2 regions of the Shewanella baltica genome follow, and region 2 is predicted to be linked to the other one. Evidence: riboswitches for the same ligand, from Rfam matches in the RefSeq annotation. Region 2 holds a riboswitch; the other holds the start of a gene.
The links. Region 2 has a riboswitch for lysine ahead of DYH48_RS05695 (Na+/H+ antiporter NhaC family protein). Riboswitches for the same ligand answer to the same signal wherever they lie in the genome.
Positions count from the first base shown of each region.

Region 1: another riboswitch for lysine. It lies ahead of lysC (lysine-sensitive aspartokinase 3); the one in region 2 lies ahead of DYH48_RS05695 (Na+/H+ antiporter NhaC family protein).

Region 1 is NZ_UGYM01000002.1:345,036-348,410, reverse strand. It holds gene DYH48_RS01560 (succinylglutamate desuccinylase/aspartoacylase family protein) at 1-19, opposite strand, end outside; gene lysC (lysine-sensitive aspartokinase 3) at 21-1,376, opposite strand; lysine riboswitch at 1,527-1,701, opposite strand; gene DYH48_RS01550 (DUF3293 domain-containing protein) at 1,803-2,237, opposite strand; gene arcA (two-component system response regulator ArcA) at 2,826-3,375, shown strand, end outside.
Region 2 is NZ_UGYM01000002.1:1,261,901-1,265,275, forward strand. It holds gene DYH48_RS05685 (electron transfer flavoprotein subunit beta/FixA family protein) at 1-335, shown strand, start outside; gene DYH48_RS05690 (electron transfer flavoprotein subunit alpha/FixB family protein) at 336-1,262, shown strand; lysine riboswitch at 1,358-1,554, shown strand; gene DYH48_RS05695 (Na+/H+ antiporter NhaC family protein) at 1,634-3,202, shown strand; gene DYH48_RS05700 (M3 family metallopeptidase) at 3,363-3,375, opposite strand, start outside.

The DNA of each region.
Region 1 (3,375 bases), 920 kb from region 2:
ACGATGTTGTCGGCAGCATATTAAGCGCCTTCGAACAGATTTTGATGCAGCGATTTCACCACTTGTGCCGCTTCCGATTCTGCCACTAACACACACAGATTATGTGGGCTGGCGCCTTGGCAAATCATCCGCACATTGTGTGGTTCTAACACTTCAAACACACGGCGACAAATACCCGGCGTGGTCGCAATGCGGTTACCGATAATCGCCACTAAGGCTAATCCATCTTCGACGCGCACCCGGCAATGCTGTGATAATTCTTGCAACAATGCCTCACTCAACAGACCTTGACCGCTAGAATCTGAACCGGTTTTATCGAGGGTTAGAGACACGTTCACTTCTGAGGTGGTAATTAAATCCACACTGATCTTATGTCGCGCCAATGTCGCAAAGGTTTCCGCTAAAAAGCCCTGCGCATGCAACATTTGCAAGCTGTGAAGATTTAACAGGGTTTGATCGCGGCGCAAAGCCACAGCGCGGAATACGGGCGCATCTTCCACTTGATGACGGATCCAAGTCCCGCCCTTTTCAGGCTCTTTACTTGAACCAACAAACACTTGAATTTGTTGACGAACAGCAGGAAGAATGGTCGCAGGATGCAATACCTTGGCACCAAAGGTCGCCATCTCGGCGGCTTCATTAAAGCTGATCTCGGCAATCGGAAAAGCATTGGGCGCAAGACGCGGATCGGTTGTATAAATCCCCGCTACATCGGTCCAAATCTCGACCGCTGAGGCGCGTAACGCTTCGGCTAACAGGGCTGCAGAATAATCACTACCACCGCGGCCTAATGTGGTCGTTTGACCTGCTTCATCGGCACCGATAAAGCCTTGTGTGACAATCACTTGTTCCGCTAACAGTGGCTGTAGATAATCACGAGCTAAAGTCGCAATCTGCTCAACCTGGGGTTCCGCGCGGCCAAAATGGCTGTCGGTACGTAATACTCGACGCACATCGAAGGCACTAGAGTTAACACCTTTCTCGCGGATGACTGCTGAAAACAACGCCGAAGAACATTGCTCACCGAGGGACAACAACTCATCCATGGTCGCTTTGCTGCGTTGTGATGCGAGCGCGTCACTCAATACTGACATGCGACTCAATAATTTATCTAATGCGGCGGCCACATCGTTAGGACGACCGAGCTTATCTAAAATCGCATATTGAATTTGGGCAATTTGTTTTAATCGCTGTAATCGACCATCGTCGTTGATGGATTCTTGCGTCAATTCAACTAACAGATTGGTCACGCCACTCGATGCGCTGACCACGACTAAACGACAATGAGGATTAGCTAACACTATGTCGGCACAGCGATTCATAGCGTTATAGTCGGCGACTGAGGTGCCACCAAATTTTGCGACAACGAGGGACATTAGCGCACCTCCGTGAAACACGTAGGGCAACAAATAAATGCAGATTGAATAAGATATTGATTAACTAACATGATCACACTCCGAACTGACTTCGTTCGAAGAGCCTGGTGCTCAATGATAACGCACCCCAAAAGAAGGGAAACAGCAATCGTCACCAGAAGCTCTCCACCAATTACAGGTGACAATCGTCAGGATTCAGCCTGAGCGACCGACATAAACATGCAGCAACCATATCTATGCCTCGGCGTTAATCTCCCTCATCAGTCATCGCTGGAGTTTGTGCTCCTCTGACCGACTACCTAGTTAACGCTCCTCTTCTGTTCCTTTCCTAGGGAAAGGGACGAAAAAAATAGCAATAAACCCCTAATGAAGTCAATGCTAATTTCATAACAAATGAATAATTTAAATAAAATCTTTTGAAAACAACTAAGTGCTTAAATCGGGTAACTCGTATACCAGCTGCACATAATCACTAAATTTGCCTAAACACACTTCATCATGTCCGGCCAAGGTGCAAGGCACTAAGCTCACATCCCCTTGTTCGACCACATAAATCGCGTATTGATTAAATTTCTTCCCCAATTGCAGCGCCATCGTTCTATCGATAAACACGGCCCAGCTTTTTTCCATGTGGGATAAATCCGGCGCCGCGCCCACTAAAGCACGATAGGGACTGCCGAGTAATTCAATTTCACGGAGAAGTTGGCGATCGAGTAAACGGTTTTGACTGGGAGAAAGCAGCTTTGAAGCGGGATTATGAGCGGTAATAACAGCAAAGGAAAAATCACAGGATAATGCTTGAGTCAGCAAAAATAACGGCGCTTGGTAACATTGCCACAAATCTTGAGTCGTATTGTCCATTGGTAGTCTAATCGAAAAATGAACCCAGGCTAGTGTAGCAGAGTGATTGTAAAATCCAAAGAGGCGTGAACTGGCTCACAGGAATCGCAAATACATTAGTTATACTAATCAATAGCTAAAGTAAATATCATGGTAAAAACCTCGACTCACCTAAAATTTGTTAACATTTCATTTGTTAACAAATGACTAAAACGAGTACAATGTACGTACTGGTGAGTTGAAACAGATTGAGCAAGATGCTTATCGTTCAATACAGTTTGTTACATATATCGCTTTAAGTAACGTGAACTGACCGGGCATCTGTTTAAAATGTGTTCTACATTTGATTTGTCTTTTAAACATTTAAAAAAAACAATAGTTAAGGAACTTATTCTAACTATTGCTTATCGAAGTTGGTACTGATTACGTTTTCTCGTATTACACTTAAACGTGCACTTAATCTACATCCAGATATAGATGTCACCGTAAAGATTTTCCTTTTGAGCACAAAGCAGTTCAAGGAAGTATCAACGCTTTTATGAATATAAGAGCCCGAAGTAAGTTGCTCTTATTGGTTAGTATAAACTGATTAAAATTTAGGTAAATAATATGCAAAATCCGCACATTCTGATCGTTGAAGATGAAGCCGTTACCCGTAACACGCTGAGAAGTATTTTCGAGGCAGAAGGGTATGTGGTAACTGAGGCCAATGATGGCGCAGAAATGCATAAGGCTATGCAGGAAAACAAAATTAACTTGGTCGTTATGGACATTAACTTGCCAGGCAAGAATGGCCTGTTGTTGGCACGTGAACTACGTGAAATCAACAACATCGGTCTGATCTTCCTGACAGGTCGTGACAACGAAGTCGACAAAATCCTTGGACTTGAAATTGGCGCGGACGATTATATTACCAAGCCGTTCAACCCACGTGAATTGACGATTCGTGCTCGTAACCTTCTGACTCGCGTCAACAGCGCTGGTGCCGAAGTCGAAGAAAAGAGCTCAGTAGAATACTATCGCTTCAACGATTGGAGCTTAGAGATCAACAGCCGTTCATTAGTGAGCCCACAGGGTGAATCTTACAAACTGCCACGTAGCGAATTCCGCGCTATGCTGCACTTTGTTGAAAACCCAGGCAAAATTTTGACTCGTGCTG
Region 2 (3,375 bases):
AGGCGACCTTTGCTTCTGAAATCAAATTGGAAGGTCAATCTGTGCAAGTCGCTCGCGAAGTTGACGGTGGTATGCAAACCTTACTTATGGCGCTACCTGCAGTCGTGACTGCCGATCTACGTTTGAACGAACCTCGTTATGCTTCACTGCCTAACATTATGAAAGCTAAGCGTAAGCCATTAGAAGTCTTTACAGTGGCTGACTTGGGCGTGACGTTAAAGAGTCACCAAACGGTTGTGAAGGTCACTCCGCCAGCAGAGCGTAAAGCAGGCATCATGGTAGCGTCGGTTGTTGAGCTAGTTGAAAAGTTAAAAAATGAAGCGAAGGTGATCTAAATGGCCATTTTAGTATTAGCTGAACATGATAATGCCGCACTGAAACTCGATACGGCAAAAATCGTCACTGCCGCCCGCGCCATTGGCGATGAAGTGCATGTACTGGTTGCGGGTCACCAATGTGGCGCGGTTGTCCAAGCTGCGCAAGCACTACAAGGCGTTAGCCAAGTGCTCGTTGCCGATGCCAGCGTGTATGAAGCGCATTTAGCGGAAAATTTTGCCAAATTGCTGGTGGACTTAGCGCCAAACTATGGCCACATTCTGGCTTCTGCTTCGAGCTTAGGTAAGGACACGCTTCCGCGTGTGGCAGCATTATTAGATGTTGCGCAAATCTCTGAAGTCATTACCGTCGTCAGTGCGGACACTTTTGTGCGCCCTGTGTATGCGGGTAACGCCTTAGCGACAGTGCAAAGCCATGATGCCATCAAAGTGATGACAGTACGCGCCAGTGCGTTTGATGCTGCGCCAGAAGGTAACAGCGCGGCTGTGACGACACTCGATAAAGTGTTTGAAGCGAGAACTCAGTTTGTTTCTCAATCTTTGACGGTATCAGCCCGTCCAGAGTTAGGTAATGCTGGCATTATTGTTTCTGGCGGCCGTGGTATGGGCAGTGGTGAAAACTTCGGCATGTTAGAGCAGCTTGCTGACAAGCTCGGTGCTGCGGTTGGCGCATCACGCGCGGCAGTTGATGCTGGCTTCGTGCCTAACGATTTACAAGTGGGTCAAACCGGTAAAATCGTTGCGCCTAACTTATATATTGCTGTGGGAATTTCTGGCGCGATTCAACATTTAGCGGGCATGAAAGACGCGAAAGTAATCGTTGCTATTAACAAAGATCCTGAAGCGCCTATTTTCCAAGTTGCCGATTATGGCTTAGTTGCGGACTTATTTGAGGCGGTTCCTGAGCTGATCACAAGTCTCGATTGATTTAAACTGTGATCTAGGTCACATTAAGTGGCTTTGCGGTGGCATCTGCTAAGCCGCTTATGTTTTTATGTGCCTCACGCCCGCGTACGGGCGTTCTTAGAAGTAGAGGCGCGCCAAATATTAGTAGTGATCAGTAGGGTGATTCCGTTGATCGATTGCGAAAGGATTTGGTGCCGAAGTGGTTCGATTTATCACGATCAACTGCTGGGGTTGTACCTAATAGGTGCAACACTGCCATAGTATTTTCCGATACGGATATCGGAAATAGTTACTATGGAGCGCTACTGATAGGACAGGTGACCTTGGGTATCTATTGCCTTTCCCCACCAGTTCAGTCGCCCTCCATTCGTATTTAACGAAGATAATAATCAATGACTGTTATGAATTATGCCGATTCGGCACTTTCCTTGCTGCCGCCTGCGGTGGCTATTGTGTTGGCGATCTTAACTCGCCGTGTACTGCTTTCTTTGGGGTTAGGTATTTTAATTGGTGCTTTATTGCTCAATCAATTTTCACCTGTAGCGACGGGTGAATTTGTATTTAATGGTGTTAAAGGACTTTTTTGGACGGGCGAAGGCCTTAATTCGTGGAACTTATATATTCTCGGTTTCTTAATTGTACTGGGAATGATCACAGCGTTAATTACTGTCAGTGGCAGCGCGCGGGCTTTTGCCGATTGGGCTCGTTTACATATACGTAATAAACGTGACGCTAAATTATTAACCATGTTTTTAGGGTGTGTGGTTTTTATTGACGACTATTTCAATAGCTTAGTCGTAGGTTCGGTCGCTAGACCTGTTACCGACCGTTATTATATTTCCCGTGCTAAGTTAGCTTATTTATTAGATTCGACTGCGGCACCTGTGTGCGTTATTTCTCCAGTATCAAGTTGGGGCGCGTATATTATTGCACTTATTGGTGGAATATTAACGGCCCATGGTTTTGCTGATACGGGCCATTTGAGTATTTTTATTCAAATGATCCCAATGAACTTCTACGCAATCTTCTCCTTGTTATTATTACTTTTCGTTGTCTTTATGGGATTAGATGTTGGGCCAATGCGCGAGCATGAACTCAATGCCCAACGTGGTAATTTATACGATGAGTCAAAGGGATTACCGCCTGGAGCCAATGCGGATTTACCTGAAGCCGAAACCGGTAAGATCTTAGGTTTATTCCTGCCGATTACTGTGTTGGTATTTGCGACCCTGTATTTTATGATCAATAGTGGCGCTCAAGTACTTGCCGCTGAAGGGATTGAATTTAATATTATTTCAGCGTTTGAGAAAACCGATGTCAGTTCATCCCTTTTCTTTGGTGCATTAATCGGTTTAGCGATTTCGCTGATATTGAATTTAGTCCAAGGCGTTGAGAAATCAATGATAGTCAAAGGCATAGTGCAGGGCGCTCGCTCTATGCTGCCAGCGATTTATATCCTGTTATTTGCTTGGACTATCGCAGGCGTGATTGGCCAGCTCGAAACCGGCAAGTTTATGGCGAGTCTCGCGACGGGCAATATTCCGTTCGCCTTTTTGCCAGCGCTCATGTTTGTTTTAGCGGGTATTACTGCGTTCTCAACCGGTACTAGCTGGGGCACGTTCGGTATCATGTTGCCGATTGCTGCGGATATGGCGATGGGAAGTCACACTGGCATGATGTTACCTATGCTTGCTTCTGTGCTGGCGGGCGCGGTATTTGGCGATCACTGTTCACCGATTTCCGATACCACGATTTTGTCGTCTACGGGCGCGAGTTGTCACCATATCGACCATGTGGTCACTCAGCTACCGTATGCATTGATTGCGGCGTTTATTAGCTTAACGGGTTATGTCGTACTTGGATTTACTGAGTCAGTCGTCGCAGGTTTAGTGGCCTGTAGTGTGGTGTTTGTGGTTAGCATCATAGTGCTAAAAATCAAATCTAAAGGCGCAATTAGCTAAACCTTAATTGAAGCCTTTCCACTGCTACAAATAAATCAGCCAGCATTATGCTGGCTGATTTTTTTGGTTAACGCTCTATCTCTATCTCTATCTTTAACCTAATCGCATTAAGGCTATCAACATTGAATTTAAAGTGCCTGTTGCTTAGGTTTTTTGTAGCTTAAAGTGTTTGG